DNA from 4 places in the Pseudomonas sp. LBUM1660 genome. Region 4 is predicted to be linked to each of the others. Evidence: predicted binding sites of a transcription regulator. Region 4 holds the regulator's gene; each other region holds the start of a gene.

Region 1 (5,867 bases), 2.2 Mb from region 4:
GTTTGATTGTGCCGCTGGGTTACTGGGTGATTTCCCGGGCCCTGCGGGACATGCAGGCGTTGCGCGAGCGTGGTTTGCCGGCGCTGCACATGGCGATCAACTTGTCGTTCCGACAGTTTCAGGACAGCCAATTGCTGTCGACCCTGAGCCGGCTGATCGCCGAGCGCGGTGTCGAGGCGCAATGGCTGGAATTCGAGCTGACCGAAACCGCGGTCATGCGCCGCAGCGACCTGGTCAAGCAGACCATGGATGCCCTCGGGCGCCTGGGCGTGCGTTTCTCTCTGGATGACTTCGGCACCGGGTTCTCGTCCTTCGTGCACCTCAACAGCCTGCCGATTGCCTTGCTCAAGGTCGACAAGAGCTTTGTCGGCGGCATGGAAGAGCGGGAAGAGAATCGCAAACTGGTCCACGCGATGATCAACCTGGCGCACAACCTCAACCTTGAAGTGGTGGCCGAAGGCGTGGAGACGGCGGAGCAGCTGGAGTTGTTGCGCGGGTTTGGTTGCGATCAGGTGCAGGGGTATCTGATCAGCAAGCCGCTGCCGTTGGCGGAGTTGGTTGAATACCTGACGTTCGGTAGCAGCCAGCAGTCCGCCCTGGAAGTCGTGGTTTAAACACGGACATAAATGTGGGAGCGGGCTTGCTCGCGAAGGGGCCGTGTCAGTCGACGTCTACGTTAACTGACATACCGCTTTCGCGAGCAAGCCCGCTCCCACAGGGATTTTCACTCGGTCTGGGCGACGTCGAAACGCTGCGACGCCGGCTCGCGCCGAATCATCCGCTTCATCTTCCACTCAAACGCCAGCGTCAGGCTCACCGCCGCGCACGCCAACCCCAGCGCCAACCCCCACCAGACGCCTGTCGGCCCCCAGTTCAAGTTGAACGCCATCCACCACGCCGCCGGCGCACCGATCAGCCAATAGCAACCCAGCCCGACCAGGAACGTGGTCTTGGCGTCCTTGAGTCCGCGGATGCAGCCCATGGCGATGGTTTGCGTGCCGTCGAACAGCTCGAACCACGCTGCCACCGCCAGCAGGCTCACGGCCAGGTTGATGACGTCTCGAAACGCCGGGTCGTTGTGGTCCAGGAACAGGCCGATCAACTGATTCGGCAGGAACCAGAAGACCATGGCAAAACCCAGCATCGCCGCCGCACCAAAGGCGATCCCCACCCGTCCGGCCAGCCGCGCATCCAGCAATTGCCCGGCGCCGTAATGCTGGCCGATGCGCATGGTGATCGCATACGAAAGCCCCGCCGGAATCATGAACGCCACCGAAACAATCTGCAGGGCGATCTGGTGCGCCGCCAGTTGCGTACTGCCCATGGTGCCCATGCACAGCGCGGCGAAGGCAAACAACCCGACTTCCACCGCGTAGGTGCCGCCAATGGGCAGGCCGAGGCGCCACAACTCTTTCAGGTACTGGCGGTTAGGCCGCGACAAACCCTGGCGCAGCGGATAAGCGTCGTAGGCCGGATGCCGACGGATGTGCAGCGCCAGCGCCACGGCCATCAGGTTGGCGACAATCGCCGTGACCAGACCAATCCCCACCAGGCCTATTTTCGGCAGGCCGAACATCCCGGTGATCAACGCATAGTTGAGGAGGAAGTTGGCCACGGTACCGCCAAGGCTGATGACCATCACTGGTGTCGCCCGGCCGATGGCGCTGGTGAAACCGCGCAGGGCCATGAAGCTCAGGTAGCCGGGCAGGGCGAACGGCAGGATCAGCAGGAACTGCCCGGCAGCCTGGACGTTGGTTTCGGTCTGGCCGAACAGCAGCAGCACCGGTTTGAGGTTCCACAGCAGTAGCCCGGCCACCAGCGCCATCAACCACGCCAGCCACAATCCGGCCTGGGTCAGTCGCGCGGCGCCGACGATATCGCCCGCGCCCTGACGGATCGCCACCAGCGTGCCGACTGCCGCGATCACGCCGATGCAGAAGATCGACACGAACGAATACGTCGCCGCGCCCAGGCCGCCACCGGCCAGCGCTTCGGGACTCAGGCGCGCCATCATCAAAGTGTCGGTGAGGACCATCAGCATGTGCGCCAACTGCGAGGCAATCAACGGCCCCGCCAGCCGCAGGATGGCCCAGAGTTCGGTACGTGCTGGATGCTGCATGGTCATCACGCCTCGATTATCAGATTGAACAGGAGAGAGCCGATTCTCGGCGCTCTGCGGGGTTTTCACAAAGGGATAAAAAGGATGGGTGGCATGAGTCAAACTCATGCTGACAAGTTTCTGCTAACGTTGCGTAACCGCGCTATAGGAGCTTTCCCAATGTCTCGTCGTCTTCCTCCCTTGTATGCCCTGCGCGCATTCGAAGCGGCGGCGCGACATAGCTCCTTTACCCGCGCCGCTGAAGAATTGTCGATCACCCAAAGCGCGGTCAGCCGACACATTCGTACCCTCGAAGAGCATTTCGCCTGTCGGCTGTTTCACCGCAGCGGGCGCAACCTGCAACTGACCGAGTCGGCGCGGCTGATCCTGCCGGGCATCCGTGAAGGGTTTACCGCGCTCGAACGCGCCTGCAATACCTTGCGCGCCGAAGACGACATCCTGCGCATGAAAGCCCCGTCGACGTTGACCATGCGCTGGCTGCTGGCGCGCCTGAGTCGCTTCCGGCACTTGCAACCGGGCAACGAAGTGCAATTGACCAGTGCCTGGATGGACATCGACACCGTGGACTTCAACCACGAACCCTTCGACTGCGCCGTCATCCTCAGCACCGGGAATTTTCCACCGGACTGGGAGGCGACGCTGCTGTTCCCGGAAGAACTGATTCCGGTGGGCGCGCCGAACCTGATGGACGATCAACCGTGGGATGTCGCGCGTCTGGCCAGCACTGAGCTGCTGCACCCGGCACCGGACCGGCGTGACTGGCGCACGTGGCTGCAACGCATGGGTCTGGCCGATCAGGTCTCGCTCAAGGGCGGGCAAGTGTTTGACACGCTGGAATTGGGCATGATCGCCGCCGCTCGAGGCTACGGCGTGTCCATGGGCGATTTGCTGATGGTGGCGGAGGATGTCGCGCAGGGTCGTCTGAGTTTGCCTTGGCCGACGGCTGTCGCCAGCGGTGAGCATTATTACCTCGTCTGGCCGAAAACCCGCCCGGGAGGTGAACGTTTGCGCAGGCTCAGCGATTTCCTGCAAGGGGAGGTCCGGGCCATGGATTTACCGGCTGTCGAGCGCTTGAGCTGAATCGATAGAGCCTCTGCAATAGAGGCCTTGCGCCATATCCCCGCTAAATACTCAAGTATTCAGGTTTGCCGCCGAAAATCTGCAGGTGGGACCTTCGTGCAGGTTCCCTGTAATTCCCCTTATTAGAATTTTGCCGAGTGTGCATCGTGATCAGGATGATCCGGTCACTCGGCCAGGAGCTGTCATGTCTCAACCTCGTGCCCGGATCGCCTCACAGCTTGGTCTTGCGCTTGCCGTGATATTGGCGATTGTCATCACTGGCAGTACCGTGTTCGCCTTGCGTTCGCTGGACACCGCCAACCTCGCCACACGCGAAGAGCACTTGGCCAGTGAGGCCCGGTTGCTGGCCGATCAGTTGAGTACCTTTCACGGCACGTTGCGTGAAAGCACCCAGCGCCTGAGCGGTCTGTTCGAGAAGCGCTTCAGCGCCGGCTTGAGCGTGCACCCGGATGAGCCGGTGGCGGTGGCCGGTGTGCAGACCCCAGGCCTGCACTTGGGCAGCGAAGTGTTGAACAACAACTTCAAGGAAGTGGACGAGTTCAAGCAAATGACCGCCGGCGTTGCGACGGTGTTTGTGCGCAGCGGTGAAGATTTCATCCGCGTCAGCACCTCCTTGAGCAAGCAGGACGGCAACCGGGCCATCGGCACCTTGCTGGACCACGCTCACCCGGCCTATGCACGCTTGATGGCGGGACAGAGCTATGTCGGCCGCGCCTTGCTGTTCGACCGCTCCTACATGACGCAGTACACGCCTGTACGCGACAGCGGCGGTAAGGTGATTGCCGTGCTGTTCGTAGGATTCGATTACACCGACGCGCAGAACGCGCAGTTCGAGAATCTCAAACGCTTCCGCATCGGCCAGACCGGCTCGCTGGCGCTGCTCGATGAGCAAAAAAAATGGTTGGTGCCGATTGCCGGCGTGCAAGCGCTGGATCAAGCGGTCCCGGCCATCGTCGATCTGGCGAAAACGCCGGGCAAGGGTGATTTCTGGAGCGACAAGTCCGAAGACTTCTACAGCGTGGCCGTGCCGTTCGACGGCGGCCCGTGGTCGGTGGTGGCGAGCATGCCAAAAGCTGAAATCAGCGCCGTGACCTGGAGCGTCGGCATTCAATTAGCCATCGGCAGTCTGCTGGCGATGTTGATTGCCGTGGGTTCGGCAGTCTGGTTGCTGCGCAGCAAACTCGCGCCGCTGGGCGATCTGGTGCGTCAGGCAGAAGCCCTGGGCGCCGGTGATTTGAGCGTGCGCCTGAGCGTGACGAGCAATGACGAAATCGGTCAGCTCGCCCGTGCCTTCAACCAGATGAGCCAGGCCTTGTCGACCATGGTCGAGCACATCCGCAAGGCCTCGGGCGAAGTTAACAGCCGCGCCCAGGCTTTGTCCGGCCTGTCCGGTGGTGCTTATGAAGGGATGGAGCAGCAGTCGGGCGAAATCACCAGCATGGCCGGCGCCGTGGAAGAGTTCAGCGCGACTTCCCTGAACATCGCCGACAACATGGGCAGCACCCAGCGTCTGGCGCAGGAAAACGCACAGCAAACCCAGATCGGTCGCACATCGATGGACGAGGCTTCCTCGTCTCTGGAACAAATCGCCGGCGCGTTGAATAGCACCGCCACCGTGATCAATACCTTGGGGCAGCGCTCCCAGGAAATCGGCGGGATCGTCGGGGTGATTACCTCGATCGCCGATCAAACCAACCTGCTGGCGCTGAACGCGGCCATCGAAGCGGCCCGTGCCGGTGAGCAGGGTCGTGGTTTTGCGGTGGTTGCCGACGAGGTGCGAAACCTGGCGTCGCGTACACGTCAGGCCACTGATGAAATTTCCGGGATGATTCAAAGCATCCAGCAGGAAACCGGAAATGCGATCAGCACCATGGAACAAGGCAACGTGCTGATGCAGGAAGGCCTGTCACGCAACGCCAACGTAGCCTCGGCCCTGGCGCGGATCGATGAGCAGAGCCGTTCGGCTGGCCAGCAATTCGCGGCGATCACCACCGCGACCCAGGAGCAGAGCAGCACCGCGACATTGCTCAGCAGCAACCTGCAAAGCATCGCGCTGGCAAACAGCGAGCAGCGTGAAGTAGTGTCGAACCTGGCCGTGACCGCTAAAGAGCTGGAGAAGCTGGCGGCGGACTTGCGCCACGAGGTTGACCGGTTTCGTTGAGTCGTCGCTGAAATAGCCATCGCGAGCAGGCTCGCTCCCACAGGAAATTTGTGTAGTCGCACAATCGTGTGAACAACACAAATCCTGTAGGAGCGAGCCTGCTCGCGATTGGGCTCACCTCAATACCAAGCCGAGTGATTAATCACACTTGGCATTGCTCGACACTTCCTTGCTCGCCAGTTTCAACTGCTTGCCCAGCTCCGCCGCATTGGTGCTGCTGTAAACCCGGCCGCCGGTGTTTTCAGCGATGCAACGTGACGGGCCGCCGGCACCGATTTTCACTACGTTGACCCGCAGCCGCGGTTGATCCCTGGCGATTTGGCGGGACACGGCGCACACGTCTTTCTGGCAACCGTCCTCCCCGTCGACGAACATCACGATCACGGCATCGTTATTGCGCCCGTCGACGGTGCTTGCTGCGTGGGCCAGGCTGTCGGCCAGCGGTGTGCCGTCGTTGGGCACCAGGCCTCGAATCCCGTTGATCAGCCGCTGGCGGTCGCCAAACTT
Region 2 (5,867 bases), 1.3 Mb from region 4:
CGCCATCAACACCCGTCTGATTCAGGCCAACATCAAGACCTACTTCGACGTGCTGGATCCGGAGTCACAGACCACTGACGACATCACCGGGGTCATCACCCGCAACATCACTGCGTGCACGCATCTGATAGCAGTGGTGTCGGACAAGACCGCGCTGTCTTGGTGGGTACCGTTCGAAATCGGTGAAGCGACCATCAGTAACCGACGGATCTGCTCATTCAAGACAGAGCCGGCGAAACTGCCTCTGTACCTCGATAAATGGCCAAAGCTCAGCACCGACAAGGATCTGGAGTTTTTTATTGATGCCTATCGAGAAGAAGTGACGACCAAACGCTCAATGACATTGGATTCGATCAACGACTCCCTATACGGCACTTACAGACGCAATGCCGAACTGTTCCACGACCAGCTCAAAAATCGCATCCGGCGCGGTTTCTGACAGGCAAAAAAAAGCCGCGATCATCTCGCGGCTTTTTTCGGGTCACTACTTCGCCGGCTCCACCGGTTTCGGTGCCGGGTCTTCGAAGATATTCAAACGCTCGCGAAGCTCATGGGCCGGCAGCGGTTGTTTATCCGCCGGCAACGCGTTTGGATCGACCGGCGTGGCGGGCACTTCGCCTGGGCCACCCTGGCCTTGCGCGGGCGTCGGCGCTGGCGCAGGTTCAGCGCCTTGCGAACCTTCGATGGCGCGCTGGGCCTTTTTGGTCAGCACCACGATGTCGATCCGGCGGTTGACCGGGTTGAACGGGTTCTCGCGGTCGAACAGCGCCGACGAGGCATAACCGACCACCCTCGCCACTTGCTGATCCGGATAGCTGCCAGCGATCAGCGCACGACGAGCGGCGTTGGCTCGGTTGGCCGAGAGTTCCCAGTTGCCGAAATCACCGACGCCCGAGTACGGCTTGGCATCCGTGTGACCGCTGATGCTGATCTTGTTCGGCACCGCTTTGATGGTGTCGGCCATGGCCAGCAGGATGTCTTCGAAATACGGTTTCAGGCGCGCGGAGCCTGAGTCGAACATCGGCCGGTTTTCCGCGTCCATGATCTGGATGCGCAAGCCGTCCTGTGTGATCTCGAACAGGATCTGATCCTTGAATTTCTGCAACTGCGGGTTTTCATCGACCTTGTTCTGCAACTCTTGCAGCAACAGTTCCAGGCGTTCCTTCTCAACCTGCTCGGCCATCCCTTCGACCTGGTCGGTGTCGACGGTGACTCGGTCCGGCTGCGGCTGAGACTTCACCTCGGGGTTGAGGGTGTTCTCCGGCGCCAGGGTCGGGGAGCCGCCCAAATCGATGATGTACGGCGTGCCGCTTTCGGAAAAACCGACCGGATCCTTGAAGTAACCGGCGATGGCAATCTTCTGTTCCGGCGTTGCGGTGGACAGCAGCCACAGCACCAGGAAGAACGCCATCATCGCCGTCGCGAAGTCAGCGAAGGCGATTTTCCAGGAGCCCCCGTGATGCCCGGCCGCGTATTTTTTTACGCGCTTGATGATTATCGGCTGGTTATTTTCCATGACTTAGCGACCGCGAACCGCTTGTTCCAGCTCAGCGAAGCTAGGACGGTGCGCCGGATACAGAACTTTGCGACCGAATTCCACCGCCAGCGATGGCGGCATGCCGGAAGCCGAAGCCACCAGCGAGGCCTTGATGGCTTCGTAGACGTTCAGTTCTTCCTTGGCATCGTGGGCCAGGGCATGGGCCAGCGGGCCAAAGAAACCGTAGGCGGCGAGAATACCGAAGAAGGTACCCACCAGTGCGGCACCCACGTGTAGGCCGATCATTTTCTGGTCGCTTTCACCCAGGGAGGCCATGGTCACCACGATACCCAATACGGCCGCGACGATACCGAAACCGGGCATGGCGTCGGCGATGCCGTTCACCGCATGGGAAGGATGATCCAAATCTTCCTTGAGGCTGGTCAGCTCCATGTCGAACAGGCCTTCGAGCTCGTGGGGAGCCATGTTGCCGGAGGACATGATGCGCAGGTAATCGCAGATGTACGCGGTCATGCGGTCATCTTTCAGGACCGCCGGGTACTTGGCGAAGATCGGGCTCGCGGCGGCGTCTTCAATGTCGCCTTCGATCGCCATCATGCCTTCGCGGCGGCTTTTGTTGAGGATCTCGTAAATCAGGCCCAGCACTTCCAGATAGAACGTGTGGCTGAAGCGCGAGCTGAACATCCCCAAGGCTTTCTTGAGAACGAGTTTGAACATGTGACCTGGGTTGGCCTGCAGGAATGCACCGAGGGCCGCACCACCGATAATCATCACCTCGAAAGGTTGAATCAGGGCGGCAATCTTGCCGTGGGAGAGCACGTATCCGCCGAGCACGCTCGCGAATACGACGATGATGCCGATTAATTTAGCCATAGGTAGGAGAGCACTTACTGAGTCGGGTTCAAGGTCATATTCGGAAGTTAAAAAATCTCTTCTTCTACTTATCGGCAAAACTGCGCCAGACTATAGCCCGTTCAAGCGAAAAGCTAATTTAGCCCTCTCCGGGCATAGGTAATGCAGACGATGATCACGTCCAACCATGGCTAACGAAACGAACACCCCACCCCCAAAACCGACCACGCTTGAAGGCTGGGTCAAGCTTCTCGACGGCGTGCGCCTGCCGGTTCCGCAAGACAGTCACGACCGTGTCTGCAAAGCCCTAGCCGATAACCGCAGCTCGCTTCGCGACATCGCCGAGTTGCTGCAAGACAGCCCGGCCCTGGCCTTGAGCGTGATTCGTGAAGCCAATCGCCACACCCACGGCAGCATGACCACGCCTGCTGAAAACCTTGAGGTGGCGATCAATCGTCTCGGGTTGAAACGCACCGAAGAATTGCTCGCCCGGTTGCCTGCCGAACCGCAATCCCAGATCCCGGTGGCGTTGCGTCAGCTGCAGATGATCAGCCAGCACGCGACCCAACAGGCCAACGGTTTTTTCGCCGGTCGGCTGGCGCGGCTCTGGCAGGACATCCACTGGGGCAGTCTGCTGTTTCTCTCGCCGCTCTGGCCGATGGCGTTGACTCATCCGCAACTGCTCGAAGAGTGGGAGTTGCGGGTCATCCATAAAGGCGAGTCAGCGCGCAAAGTCGAAAAGCAATTGTTCGGCGTTCGCCTGCTGGACATCTGCCAGGCGCTGGTGGACATCTGGCGCCTGCCGATCTGGGTGCAGCAAGGTTATCGCCTGTTGCTCAACGAGCAACGAGAACTGGTCAAAGTCCTGCGCATTGCCCGGGACAGCGAGCATCCATTGCGTCAGCAAAACCGCCTTGATGACGATCCGACCCTGCGTCGCTGGCTCAACCAACCAGCCAATACCGTGTTGCTGGCCAATGGGCTGGCACTGTCGGCGCAACAAGCCTGGGACAGTCCGCACAGCGAGCGCTGGCAATACCTGACCAGCCTTTACCTGCAAATGCCGATGAGCGACGTGCAGCAGCAACTGCATCAACAAGCCGTCAACAGCGCGCATCAGCACGCCATGCCGGACATCTGGCACCCCGCCGTGGCGCTGATCTGGCCCTCGGGCATGAACCGCATTCACGCCGGGTTGTTGCCCGCTCCGGCGCCGACCACCGAAGACCTGACGGCATGGCGTAAACAATGTGCCGAACTGCTGGTCGAGCCAAGCCGCTTCACCAATGCGATGCACTTGACCACGTCGGCCCGGGACGCGCTGGTCGCATGTGGCATGCATCGGGTGATGATTTTGATGGCTGACCGCACCCACGCCAATTTGCGTGCGCATCAAACGGCCGGACTGGAGAAGGAAGCGGCAGGGCTGAACCTGGCCGTGAGTCAGAGCACCGTGCTGCAACGATTGCTTTCGCAACAGGCCCAAGTACGATTGACGCCGGCCAACAACGCCCAGTTCTCGGCCTTGTTACCCGCCAGCCTGCGCGCGCAGTTTCGCGGTGAACACTTGCTGTTGCGTTCGCTGGTCAATAATGGTCGGGTGATCATGGTCGTTGTGGCCGATCAGGGCGGCGGGCCCTTTTCGGAAATTACCGTGCAAGCCTTTGGCAAAACCGCGCAGTGCATTGAAAAGGCACTCCATAGCTTTAGCCTGCGCGGCCAATAAGGCTGCGCTACAATCCTCCCCTTTGTGCTCTGGAGACCTCACATGTCTGACTTCTCTGGCTTGGCGCTGGTCATCGAGCCGAGCGACTTGCTCCCTCGCCTTGAGTCCCGCGAACTGATTCTGGTGGACCTGACCAGCAGCGCCCGTTATGCCGCAGGGCATATACCCGGTGCGCGTTTTGTCGATCCCAAACGCACTCAGCAGGGTCAAGCGCCTGCTCCAGGCCTGTTGCCGACCCACGCCGCGCTTGAAGCATTATTCGGCGAACTGGGCCACAACCCTGATGCGGTCTATGTCGTCTATGACGACGAAGGCGGCGGTTGGGCCGGGCGATTCATCTGGTTGCTGGATGTCATCGGCCACACCAAGTATCACTATGTTGACGGTGGTCTGCCGGCCTGGCTGGCAGAAGGCTTGCCCATGTCGATCCAGATCCCGCCAGCAGTCGGCGGCCCGGTGAGTCTGACCTTGCACGACGAACCCACCGCCACTCGCGAATACCTGCAAAGCCGTCTCGGTGCCGCCGACCTGGCGATCTGGGACGCGCGCGGCCCGCTGGAATACTCCGGCGAGAAAGTCCTGGCGGCCAAGGCCGGGCACATTCCCGGCGCGGTGAATTTCGAATGGACGGCCGGCATGGATCAGGCGCGCAACCTGCGCATCCGCACGGACATGCCGCAGATCCTGGAACAACTCGGTATCACCAAAGACAAAGAAGTCATTACCCACTGCCAGACTCACCATCGCTCTGGCTTCACCTATCTGGTGGCCAAATCCCTCGGTTATCCGCGGGTCAAAGGCTACGCTGGCTCCTGGGGCGAATGGGGCAACCACCCCGATACGCCCGTAGAGATTTAAGGTTTTTAAGGACAGTTAATGAATAAGCGTCTGTTTATCCTCAGCCAATACCTGCTGCCTCACCACTTGCTCTCGCGACTGGCCGGCTGCATTGCCGAATGCCGCGTGCGCTGGTTCAAGAACGCCTTTACCGCCTGGTTCGCCAAGCGTTATCAGGTGGACATGTCCCAGGCGCTGGTCGAAGACCTGACCGCCTACGAGCATTTCAACGCGTTCTTCACGCGCGCCTTGAAAGACGGCGCGCGCCCGCTGGACGAAACCCCGGGTGCGATCCTCAGCCCGGCCGATGGCGCCGTCAGCCAACTCGGCCCGATCGAACACGGCCGCGTGTTCCAGGCCAAGGGCCACAGCTTCAGCGTCCTGGAGTTGCTGGGCGGTGATGCCGCGAATGCCGCGCCGTTCATGGGCGGCGATTTCGCGACGATTTACCTGTCGCCAAAAGACTACCACCGCGTGCACATGCCGCTGGCCGGCACCCTTCGCGAGATGGTCTACATCCCGGGCCGGATTTTCTCGGTCAACCAAACCACTGCCGAAAACGTGCCGGAACTGTTTGCCCGCAACGAACGTGTGGCGTGCATTTTTGACACCGAGCGCGGGCCGATGGCCGTGGTGCTGGTGGGCGCGATGATCGTGGCGTCGATTGAAACCGTGTGGGCCGGGTTGGTGACGCCGCCGAAACGCGAGCTGAAAACCTTCCGTTATGACGAAGCCGCCCGCGCGCCGATCCATCTGGAAAAAGGTGCGGAACTGGGTCGCTTCAAGCTGGGTTCGACCGCTGTCGTGCTGTTCGGGCCGGACCAGGTGAAATGGGTTGAAGGGCTCGGTGCCCTGTCGCCCGTGCAAATGGGCCAGGCGCTAGGCCTGCCAAACGCCTGACTTGGCTAATCCGCCCCGTCGAACGTCTTCGAAGGGGCGGATATTTCGGTAGCG
Region 3 (5,867 bases), 2.3 Mb from region 4:
CCTGGCAGCCGACGGTTGTCGGTAAAGGTGCGCACGGTGATTGATTTCTTCGTTGAATGCTTTGGAACGGTGCCTTACTGGGACAGGCCCTGACTCCACATAACCTTGTGGGAGCGAGCCTGCTCGCGAAAGCGGTGTGTCACGTATACGAATTGTTTCCTGTAGGAGCCAGGCTTGCCGGCGAAGGCGCCCTCAAGAACGCCTTCGCCGGCAAGCCTGGCTCCTACAGTTGGGTAGACGCTGTCAGATGCGGAACTGGCCGACCAGTTTGCCCAGGCGCTGACCAAGATCAGCCAGGCTGCGCGAGGTTTGGGCACCGAGTTGGGTTTCGTCGGCGACGTTGTCCACCGCCACGGCGATTTGATGCACGCTGCGGTTGATCTCTTCGGCCACGGCGGTTTGCTCTTCAGCCGCACTGGCGATTTGCGCGTTCATCGAGTTGATGGTGCCGATCAGCTGGGCCATGGTGTCCAGCGATGCGCCGGCCTCATTGGCCTGGGCCGAGGTGCCGTCACCCGCTTCGCTGGAGCGACGCATCGCTTCCACTGCCGATTGGGTCCCGGCCTGCAAGCGATCGATCATGCCCTGGATTTCCTGGGTGCTGATCTGCGTGCGACTGGCCAGCGCCCGCACTTCGTCGGCCACCACCGCAAAACCACGACCCGCTTCACCGGCACGCGCCGCTTCAATGGCAGCGTTCAGCGCCAACAGGTTGGTCTGTTCGGCAATCGAACGAATCACCCCGAGCACGCTGACAATCGACGACACATCCTTTTGCAGGCTGTCGAGGGACACGCCGCTGCTGCGAATGTCGTCCACCAACGCATGAATCTTCACAATGCTGCCGGCTACCACGCGCTTGGCGGCCTGGCCTTCTTCGTCGGTTTGCTGGGCAGCCACCGCCGCGTTTTGCGCGCTTTTCGCTACTTCCTGGGCCGCCGCCGACATTTCATTGATCGCCGTGGCGACCTGATCGGTTTCGTGACGCTGACGCTCCATCGCCTGATCCGAGCGCTGGGCCTGATCGGAGACCTGATTCACCAGGCCGGTCAGTTGCGAGGTCATTTCGGTGATCTGGCGCACCAGGCTGTGGATCTTGTCGACGAAGCGGTTGAACGAGCCGGCCAGTTCGCCGAGTTCGTCCTGGCTGGTGATGGTCAGGCGACGGGTCAGGTCGCCCTCGCCCGCCGCGATGTCATCGAGGTTGGCTTTCATCAGGTTCAGCGGACGCAGAATGGTATTGGCCAGCAGCATCCCGATCGCCGCGATCACCAGCAGCATCACCACCGCGATACCGGCGATGGTCAGCACCACGCCTTCCATCCGCTCCTGCACCTTGGCCTGGACCAGCGCAACTTGTGCTTCGATACCGTCGAGGTTCACCGACGTACCGACCGCCATGTCCCACTTCGACAGGTATTCGGTGTAGCCGAGTTTCGGCACCAGCACTTGAGTGTTGCCGGGCAGCGGCGAGCTGTATTGCAGGTAGTGGGTGCCGTCCTTGGCGACTTTCACCAGGTCTCGGTTGACGTAGACGCCATTCGGATCGCGGTTGTCCTTGAAACTCTGGCCCACGCCGTCCGGGCTGTTGGCCTTGAACAGGCGCACAGTGTTGGAGTCGTAGCCGAAGAAGTAGCCGTCCTTGCCGTAGGTGATGCTCGACAACAGCTTGATCACCTGCGCCCGCGCCGCGTCATCGCCAGGGGCCGCCGCGTCGTAAAGCGGTTTGATCGTGGTCATGGCCACGGCCACGTAGCTTTGCAGGGTGGCCTTGGCATCGCTGAGCAGGCGCTGGCGGGTTTCCTCGACTTCCTTGCGCGCCTGTTCCTGCAGAATGAACAGCGTGGTCAGGCTGATGACCAGCGCAAAGAGCAACACCGGGAGGACGGCAAGGGACAGGACTTTAGCCTTCAGGCTCATGCGCATGACGGTTCACTCTTTTGATTTTGTTGGCGTGGTTAAAGGCTTTAACGGCACGCCGAACCAAAAGTTGAATTGCCGGGACGCAGAGTCCCCCTGTGGGAGTGAGCCTGCTCGCGATTGCGGTGTGCCAGTCGACCTTTTTATAACTGACACGGCGCAATCGCGAGCAGGCTTCACTCCCACAGGGGGGATAGGTGTTTTTAGAGGACCATCGCCGCGACCCAGCCGAACGCCAGCAGCGGCAGGTTGTAATGCAGGAATGTCGGGACCACGGTGTCCCAGATGTGGTGATGCTGGCCATCAATGTTCAGACCAGAAGTCGGGCCCAGCGTCGAATCAGAGGCCGGCGAACCGGCGTCACCCAACGCACCGGCCGTGCCGACGATGCACACGATCGCGATCGGGCTGAAACCCAGTTGCACGCACAAAGGCACGAAAATCGCCGCCAGAATCGGCACGGTGGAAAACGACGAACCGATGCCCATGGTCACCAGCAGGCCGACCAGCAACATCAACAGCGCGCCGACCCCTTTGCTGTGCCCGATCCACGAGGCCGACGCTTCCACCAGCGTTTGCACCTGGCCGGTGGCTTTCATCACTTCGGCGAAACCCGAGGCGGCGATCATGATGAAGCCGATCATCGCCATCATCTTCATGCCTTCGGTGAACAGGTCATCGGTGTCGCGCCACTTCACGATGCCCGACACCGAAAAGATCAGGAACCCCGCCAGCGCACCAATGATCATCGAGTCAAGCAGCAGCTGAATGATGAACGCCGCCGCAATGGCCACACCGGCGACCATCAGGCTCAGCGGGTTGTACGCCACCGCGACTTGCTCCACCTTCTCGATCTTTTCCAGGTCGTAAACGCGTTTCTTGCGGTAGCTGATAAACGCTACCGCAAGGCCCACGACCATGCCCAACGCCGGAATGCCCATGGCATGGGTGACGTTGATGCCGCTGATGTCGACGCCGCTGCGCGCAACGTTGGCCAGCAGGATTTCATTCAGGAAGATATTGCCGAAGCCCACCGGCAGGAACATATACGGCGTGATCAGGCCGAAGGTCATGACGCAGGCGATCAAGCGGCGATCCAGTTGCAGCTTGGTCAGCACATATAAAAGCGGCGGCACCAGCAGCGGAATAAATGCGATATGTATCGGCAGAATGTTCTGCGAAGCGATGGCCACCACCCACAGCAAGCCGATCAGCAGCCACTTGACCTGACCGCCACCGCTGGCGTGTTGGCGATCCACCATCAGCAGGGCTTTGTCCGCCAGGGCATGGGCCAGGCCGGACTTGGCAATCGCCACGGCGAACGCGCCGAGCAAAGCGTAGGACAACGCGACCGTCGCCCCGCCGCCGAGGCCGCTATTAAAGGCTTTCAGGGTGGCGTCGATGCCCAGGCCACCGGTCAGGCCACCCACCAGGGCGCCGACAATCAGCGCGATCACTACGTGCACGCGGGACAGGCTGAGGACCAGCATGACGCCGACCGCGGCTATTACAGCATTAATCATCGTTACCTCAAGCCAAGCGAAATGAGCTCAGCCGGCAGTCTGCGAAGAGCCGCCAGCGGATTGAAGAATGGGTTTTATTAGAGGGCGCGCACTGTGCCGCAGAGTCGGCCCGGTGTCAAAGCGCGTGGTCGGTGACGATGTGTAACAACTTAGGGTGACCTGTGGCGAGGGAGCTTGCTCCCGCTCTACTGCGCAGCAGTCGCAATTGAGCCTATGCGGTGCATCTGACAAACCGTTATCTCAGGTTTTGGGGGCGCTTCGCACCCCAGCGGGAGCAAGCTCCCTCGCCACTAGTGCCCATTTGTCCGATGGCATAAAGAAAGCCGAATGACGGCCGTTACAGTGCAGAGTCTCAGATAAATATCGAATAAGGACGTCCCTCCATGTTGCTCAGACAACTTTCCATCCAATGGAAGATCACCCTGCTGGCCGGGCTTTGCCTGGCAGGCATCGTGACCCTGCTGGTGGGTCTTTCGCTGTATCGCATGGAGCACAGCTCCGAGATGGTGAAAGCCTCGAGCATGGAGATGCTCACCGAAGCCGCTCAGGCCCGGATCGAATCCCAGGGTGAAAACCAGGCGCTGGTGATTCGTCAGCAGTTCATGGACGCCTATCAATACGGCCATGGCTTTTCGCGCCAAGTGCTGTTCCTGCGCGATCAGGCGGAAAAGCGCTTTCTGGACGCCTTCGACCTGCGTGAAGACCTGACCCGCCAAGTCAAGTCGGCGCTGCAAGCCAATCCGGAATTGCTCGGCCTGTCCCTGGTGTTCGAAGCCAATGCGCTGGACGGCAAGGATGATCTGTTCGCCGGCCAGGCCGAGTTGGGCAGTAACGACAAGGGTCGCTTTGCCCTGTACTGGTCGCAACCGACGCCGGGGAAAGTGACCTCCATGGCACTGCCGGAAAGCGACATGGCCGACACTAACGCCGGTCCCAGCGGCGAGCCGGCCAACGCCTGGTTCACTTGCCCGCGCACTACGCTCAAGCCGTGCGTGATCGAACCGTATTTCTATGTGATCGACGGCCAGAACGTGCTGATGACCAGCATCGTGTTCCCGCTGATGGTCAACGGCAAAGTCATCGCGTCGCTGTCGGTGGACATCAACCTCAACAGCTTGCAGGCCATGAGTCAGGGCGCAAGCAAAAAGCTCTACGACGGCCAGACCCGCGTTAGCATCATCAGCCCGGTCGGCTTGCTTGCCGGTTACAGCGCGGATGCCAGCAAACTCAGCCAGCGGCTGGACGCCGTGGACAAGACCAACGGTGCCGAGCTGATTCGCATGCTCGCCACCAGCAGCAAAACCGAAAGCCTGCACAGCAACCAGCAACTGAAAGTGCTGTCGCCGTTCCAGCCGATTCCCGGTGGAAAATCCTGGGGCGTGTTGCTCGACGTGCCGGAAAAAGTCCTGGTCGGCCCCGCCGAAACCCTGAAAAATCAACTCGATGACAGCAACAGAAGCGGCACCCTGGTTGAACTCGGCCTCGGTGTACTGGCCGCGCTGCTGGGCTTGCTGCTGGTGTGGCTGATGGCGCACAGCGTGACCAAACCGATCCTCGGCGTGGCGCGCATGCTTGAAGACATCGCCAGCGGCGAAGGCGACCTGACCCGGCGCCTGGCTTACGACAAGCAGGATGAACTCGGCCAGTTGGCCGGCTGGTTTAACCGCTTCCTCGACAAGCTGCAACCGATCATCGCCGAAGTAAAACGCTCGGTGCAGGACGCCCGTAGCACCGCGGACCAGTCTTCCGCCATCGCCACGCAGACCAGCGCCGGCATGGAGCAGCAATACCGTCAGGTCGATCAGGTCGCCACCGCATCCCACGAAATGAGCGCCACCGCCCAGGACGTCGCCCGCAGTGCCGCACAAGCCGCCCAGGCGGCGAAGGATGCCGATCAAGCGACTCGCCGGGGCCTGACCGTCATCGGCCAGACCACCACCAGCATCGACAACCTCGCCGCCGACATGAGCGCCGCCATGGTGCAAGTGGAAGGCCTCGCGGCCAACAGCGAGAAAATCGGTTCGGTACTGGAAGTGATTCGCGCCATCGCCGAGCAGACCAACCTGCTGGCCCTCAACGCCGCGATCGAAGCGGCCCGTGCCGGTGAAGCCGGCCGTGGTTTTGCCGTGGTCGCCGATGAGGTGCGCAACTTGGCTCGACGTACCCAGGAGTCGGTTGAAGAAACCCGTTTGGTGATCGAGCAGTTACAGAGCGGCACGCAGGACGTGGTCGGCTCGATGAACAACAGCCATCGCCAGGCGCAAGGCAGCGTCGAGCAAGTGGGCCAAGCGGTGACGGCGCTGCGCCAGATTGGTGAGGCGGTGACGGTGATCAGCGACATGAACCTGCAAATTGCCTCTGCGGCCGAAGAGCAGAGCGCGGTGGCCGAGGAGATCAACAGCAACGTGGCGACGATTCGCGATG
Region 4 (5,867 bases):
ACCACATGGCCCTCGCGCTGCTCTTCGTGAGCGGCGGAGCTGACCAGCCAGCGCTTGAGGTAGAACAATGGCAGTGCCTTGTCCCGCACGATCACCACTTCCTGACCGTCCACCACGTTGGTGCGCGACAGGTCGAGGTGGAAGATCTCGTTGACGTTCACCAGCGGGAACGCGAACGCCTGGTTGCCGAGCATGACCATCAGCGTCGGCATGATCGCCAGGGTCAACGGGACCTTGATGACGATCTTCGAGCCCTTGCCCTTGGTCGAATAAATATTGATGGTGCCGTTGAGCTGGGCGATTTTGGTTTTCACCACGTCCATGCCCACGCCGCGTCCGGAGACATCGGAAATTTCGGTCTTGGTCGAGAAACCCGGCGCGAAGATCAGGTTGAAGCAGTCGGACTCGCTGAGGCGATCCGCGGCATCCTTGTCCATCAAGCCTTTCTTCACGGCAATACCGCGCAGAACATCAGCGTCCATGCCCTTGCCGTCATCGGAGATGGACAGCAGGATGTGGTCGCCTTCCTGTTCAGCGGACAGGATCACCTTGCCGCTGCGAGGCTTGCCCATCGCTTCGCGCTCGGCCGGCTCTTCAATGCCGTGGTCGACCGAGTTGCGCACCAAGTGGACCAGCGGGTCGGCCAGGGCCTCGACGAGGTTCTTGTCGAGGTCGGTTTCTTCGCCGACCAGCTCCAGGTTGATCTCTTTCTTGAGCTGGCGAGCCAGGTCGCGAACCAGACGCGGGAAGCGCCCGAAGACTTTCTTGATCGGTTGCATCCGGGTCTTCATGACCGCGGTTTGCAGGTCGGCCGTGACCACGTCGAGGTTCGACACGGCCTTGGACATGGCTTCGTCGCCGCTGTTGAGGCCCAGACGGACCAAGCGGTTACGCACCAATACCAGTTCGCCGACCATGTTCATGATTTCGTCGAGACGCGCGGTATCAACCCGCACGGTGGTCTCGGCTTCGCTGGCCGGTTTTTCCGGTGGCGGCGCGGACGGTGCGCGGGCTGGAGCCGGTGCAGCGGCAGCCGCCGGTTTCGGCGCTTCGGCTTTCGGCTCGGGTGCCTTGGCAACCGGTTTGGGCGCAGCAGCCTTGGCGACTGGAGCAGCCACCGCAGCACCTGTGCCGACTTCGGTGAACTTGCCTTTGCCATGCAATTCGTCGAGCAGCGATTCGAACTCGTGATCGGAGATCAGATCACCGCCGGCCGCTTTAGCGGTTGGCGCAGCCGAGGCAGGTACGGCGGCAATGGCCGATTCCAGCGCATCCACCGCAAAGTTGCCCTTGCCGTGCAACTGGTCGAGCAGTGCTTCGAATTCGTCGTCGGTAATATCAGAGCTGTCGCCGGCCGCTTTCGGTGCCGCCGGTGCAGCGGGCGCTGCCACCGCATCAACCGCGAACTGGCCTTTGCCGTGCAGTTGATCGAGCAACGACTCGAACTCGGCATCGGTAATTTCGTCGCTGGCCGCGGACTCGGCAGCCGCCACTGGAGCAACCGCCGGCGCTTCGGCTTGAGCCTTGACGGCGTTCAGCGAGTCCAGCAGTTGTTCAAATTCGTTATCAGTGATGTCGCCCGATTCTTCAGCGGCAGGTGCTTCGACCACTTCAGCCACCGGTGCAGATTCATCAGCTGTTTGCGGCTCGGCCAGACGGGCCAGTGCCGCGAGCAATTCAGGCGTGGCAGCCGTAATCGGGCTGCGTTCGCGAACTTCGGTGAACATGCTGTTCACTGCGTCCAGCGCTTCGAGAACCACGTCCATCAGTTCCGAGTCGACGCGACGTTCACCCTTGCGCAGGATGTCGAACACGTTCTCGGCGATGTGACAGCACTCCACCAGCTCGTTGAGCTGGAGGAAGCCGGCGCCCCCTTTTACAGTGTGAAAACCGCGAAAAATTGCATTGAGCAAATCCGCATCATCCGGTCGGCTTTCAAGCTCGACCAGCTGTTCGGACAGTTGCTCTAGAATCTCGCCGGCCTCAACCAGGAAATCCTGAAGGATCTCTTCATCGGCGCCGAAGCTCATTAAGGGGGTGCTCCTACAGGTCTAAAAACCTAAAAAACCTAAAATGCTAAAACTCTAAAATCCTAGGCTGGATAACAAATCGTCCACATCGTCCTGACCGGACACAACGTCTTCTCTTTTATCGGCATGAATCTGCGGACCTTCACCCTGAGAGAGATGTTTTTGCGGATCTTTTTCAGCAAGCATCGCATCACGGTCATGTTCGATACCCGCAAAGCGGTCTACCTGACTGGCCATGAGCACGAGCTTGAGCAGGTTGCTTTCAACTTCGGTGACCAATTGGGTCACGCGCTTGATCACCTGACCGGTGAGGTCCTGGTAATCCTGGGCCAACAGAATGTCGTTGAGGTTGCTCGACACCGTGCGATTGTCATCGCTGCTGCGCGTCAGGAAACCGTCGACGCGCCGGGCCAGTTCGCGGAACTCTTCAGCCCCGACTTCGCGACGCATGAACCGCCCCCAATCCGTGCTCAACGCCTGGGCTTCTTCGCTCAGGCGGTTGACCAGCGGCGTGGCGTTTTCCACCAAGTCCATTGTGCGGTTGGCGGCGGCCTCGGTCAGCTTGACCACATACCCCAGACGCTCGGTGGCGTCCGTGATCTGCGACACTTCCTCGGCTTGCGGCATGTTTGGGTCAATCTGGAAATTGACGATCGCGCTATGCAGCTCGCGAGTGAGCTTGCCCACTTCCTGATACAGGCCGCGGTCACGGGTCTGATTGAGCTCATGGATAAGTTGCACAGCGTCGCCGAACCTGCCTTTTTCAAGGCTTTCGACCAGTTCGACCGCGTGTTTTTTCAGGGTCGATTCAAAATCGCCCAGTGAAGATTCTTTATGCTCCATAGCTCCCCCGTGGCGCAGTGGATCAACCGATGCGTTCGAAAATCTTCTCGATTTTTTCTTTCAACGCCTGGGCCGTGAAGGGTTTGACCACATAGCCGTTAACACCGGCCTGGGCCGCTTCGATAATCTGCTCGCGCTTGGCTTCGGCAGTCACCATCAGCACCGGCAGGTGCTTGAGCTTTTCATCGGCGCGCACGTGACGCAGCAGATCGATACCGGTCATGCCAGGCATGTTCCAGTCCGTTACCAGAAAGTCGATGCTCCCGCTGTTGAGAACCGGAATGGCAGTAGTGCCATCGTCGGCCTCGACCGTGTTGGTGAACCCAAGGTCACGCAACAGGTTTTTTATGATCCGCCGCATCGTTGAGAAGTCATCAACGATGAGGATTTTCATGTTCTTGTCCAATTCGACCTCCAAGCAGTCTTAAACGCGCCCAGCACCTGGACGCGCCATTTCAATCAATCCGGCAATCCACTCGATGACTGTCTGGAGCACAACAGATCGCGACCGGTGCAGTTCAACACTCCACCGGCCTCGTTCGCAGTGTCCCCACACTGCCTTCAGCGCGCTCGCCACTCCCCCAAACGCCCCCGCAAACGGGCCGCGCACTGGCTATGTAACTGGCTGACCCGCGATTCGCTGACCCCCAGGACCTCACCGATTTCCTTGAGGTTCAGCTCTTCGTCGTAGTACAGCGCCAACACCAGTCGCTCACGCTCCGGCAAATTGGCAATCGCGTCCGCCAGCGCGGCCTGGAAGCGTTCATCTTCCAGATCGCGTGACGGCTCAAGATGTGCACTCGCGCCATCCTCGTGCAGCCCTTCGTGTTCGCCGTCCTGCAACAGATCGTCGAAACTGAATAACCGGCTGCCCAGGGTGTCGTTCAAAATCCCGTAATAATCGTCGAGACTCAATTGGAGTTCGGCCGCAACCTCATGATCTTTAGCGTCACGACCGGTTTTAGCTTCAATCGAGCGAATTGCGTCGCTGACCATGCGGGTATTGCGGTGAACCGAACGTGGCGCCCAGTCCCCCTTGCGTACTTCATCGAGCATCGCGCCGCGGATTCGAATGCCCGCGTAGGTCTCGAAACTCGCGCCTTTGCTGGCGTCATATTTGGTCGACACTTCAAGCAGGCCGATCATCCCGGCCTGGATCAGGTCTTCAACCTGAACACTGGCCGGCAGACGGGCCAGCAAGTGGTAAGCAATGCGTTTGACCAGTGGCGCGTAACGCTCGATCAGCTCGTACTGCGCGTCACGTGCCGACTTCTTGTAGAGGTTGTAGCCACTGGCTGTCATAGGACGGGTCCTGCGGTCTGTTGCACGAGGCGCTCGACGAAAAACTCCAGGTGCCCACGCGGGTTGGCAGGCAGCGGCCAGGTGTCGACCTTCTGCGCGATCGCCTTGAACGCCAGGGCGCACTTGGAACGAGGGAAGGCTTCGTAGACGGCGCGCTGCTTCTGCACGGCCTTGCGCACGCTTTCGTCGTATGGCACTGCGCCGACGTATTGTAGGGCGACGTCGAGGAAGCGATCTGTGACCTTGGTCAACTTGGCGAACAGGTTGCGACCTTCCTGCGGGCTCTGAGCCATGTTGGCCAGGACGCGGAAGCGGTTCATGCCGTAATCGCGGTTCAGCAGTTTGATCAGCGCGTAGGCATCGGTGATCGAGGTCGGCTCGTCGCACACCACCAGCAAGACTTCTTGTGCTGCGCGAACGAAACTGACTACCGAGTCACCAATACCCGCAGCGGTGTCGATCACCAATACGTCGAGGTTGTCGCCGATATCGCTGAAGGCCTGGATCAGGCCGGCGTGCTGGGCCGGGCTCAGATGAACCATGCTCTGCGTGCCGGACGCGGCCGGAACGATGCGAATACCGCCAGGGCCCTGCAACAGAACGTCGCGCAGCTCACAGCGGCCTTCGATCACGTCGGCCAGGGTACGTTTGGGTGTCAGCCCCAACAGGACGTCGACGTTCGCCAGCCCCAGATCGGCGTCCAGCAGCATGACGCGCCGGCCGAGTTCAGCTAGAGCCAGGGACAAGTTCACTGACACGTTAGTCTTCCCGACGCCACCTTTGCCGCCGGTCACCGCGATCACCTGTACGGGATGCATGCTGCCCATGTTATTTCTTTACCTTGTCTTGCATAGACGGAGGCCACATTACTGGCTGCGCGCTCATAAAATGAACAATGCATGGCAGACCATCGATGTAGGTACAAAAACTGTTCATTAGTACCTCAGCCAACCTGCTTGGTCGGGCTGTGGTAAATATCAGCGAACATGTCAGCCATGGCTTCTTCGCTGGGTTCTTCTTGCATTTGCACGCTTACGGCGCGACTGACCAACTGATGACGACGCGGCAGATGCAAATCATCCGGAATACGCGGGCCATCGGTCAGGTAAGCCACCGGCAATTCATGACTGATCGCCAGGCTCAACACCTCGCCCAGACTTGCCGTTTCATCCAGTTTAGTCAGGATGCAGCCAGCGAGCCCGCAGCGCTTGTAACTGTGATAAGCGGCCGTTAGAACCTGTTTCTGGCTGGTGGTTGCCAAAACCAAATAATTTTTTGACTTGATGCCACGTCCGGCCAGGCTTTCGAGCTGCATACGCAGGGCTGGATCGCTGGCCTGAAGCCCGGCGGTATCGATCAGCACCACGCGTTTGCGCAACAACGGATCCAGCGCCTGCACCAGCGATTGGCCCGGATCGACATGGGTTACCGACACGTTGAGAATCCGGCCCAGCGTCTTCAATTGTTCCTGAGCACCGATACGGTAGCTGTCCATGCTCACCAGCGCGATGTTTTGCGCGCCGTATTTGAGCACGTAGCGGGCCGCGAGCTTGGCCAGGGTGGTGGTCTTGCCCATGCCGGCAGGGCCGACCATGGCAATCACGCCGCCCTCTTCCAGTGGCTCGACTTCCGGAGTGGCAATCATCCGCGCCAGGTGTGCCAGCAACATGCGCCAGGCCTGACGGGGCTCGT

What was found. The regulator FliA, encoded in region 4, starts transcription of late flagellar genes. The targets are predictions, from matches to a motif close to CTAAAGTTTNNNNNNNNNNNGCCGNTAA.
Region 1: the regulator FliA is predicted to act here: its motif matches at 3,250-3,277, upstream of ACA068_RS28605 (methyl-accepting chemotaxis protein).
Region 2: the regulator FliA is predicted to act here: its motif matches at 2,440-2,467, upstream of motA (flagellar motor stator protein MotA).
Region 3: the regulator FliA is predicted to act here: its motif matches at 3,757-3,784, upstream of ACA068_RS19640 (methyl-accepting chemotaxis protein).

What each region holds. Positions count from the first base shown of each region.
Region 1 covers NZ_CP166795.1:6,146,348-6,152,214, reverse strand. Annotated here, with positions in the region: gene ACA068_RS28620 (putative bifunctional diguanylate cyclase/phosphodiesterase) at 1-614, shown strand, start outside; gene ACA068_RS28615 (NorM family multidrug efflux MATE transporter) at 725-2,119, opposite strand; gene ACA068_RS28610 (LysR substrate-binding domain-containing protein) at 2,279-3,199, shown strand; gene ACA068_RS28605 (methyl-accepting chemotaxis protein) at 3,384-5,360, shown strand; gene ACA068_RS28600 (vWA domain-containing protein) at 5,499-5,867, opposite strand, start outside.
Region 2 covers NZ_CP166795.1:580,589-586,455, reverse strand. Annotated here, with positions in the region: gene ACA068_RS02715 (toll/interleukin-1 receptor domain-containing protein) at 1-439, shown strand, start outside; gene motB (flagellar motor protein MotB) at 485-1,516, opposite strand; gene motA (flagellar motor stator protein MotA) at 1,520-2,371, opposite strand; gene ACA068_RS02700 (HDOD domain-containing protein) at 2,538-4,076, shown strand; gene ACA068_RS02695 (rhodanese-like domain-containing protein) at 4,119-4,934, shown strand; gene asd (archaetidylserine decarboxylase) at 4,953-5,813, shown strand.
Region 3 covers NZ_CP166795.1:4,193,773-4,199,639, forward strand. Annotated here, with positions in the region: gene ACA068_RS19625 (LysR family transcriptional regulator) at 1-93, shown strand, start outside; gene ctpM (methyl-accepting chemotaxis protein CtpM) at 244-1,926, opposite strand; gene ACA068_RS19635 (Na+/H+ antiporter family protein) at 2,124-3,440, opposite strand; gene ACA068_RS19640 (methyl-accepting chemotaxis protein) at 3,827-5,867, shown strand, end outside.
Region 4 covers NZ_CP166795.1:1,912,408-1,918,274, reverse strand. Annotated here, with positions in the region: gene ACA068_RS08995 (chemotaxis protein CheA) at 1-2,030, opposite strand, end outside; gene ACA068_RS08990 (protein phosphatase CheZ) at 2,085-2,873, opposite strand; gene ACA068_RS08985 (chemotaxis response regulator CheY) at 2,896-3,267, opposite strand; gene fliA (RNA polymerase sigma factor FliA) at 3,435-4,175, opposite strand; gene fleN (flagellar synthesis regulator FleN) at 4,172-5,002, opposite strand; gene flhF (flagellar biosynthesis GTPase FlhF) at 5,119-5,867, opposite strand, start outside.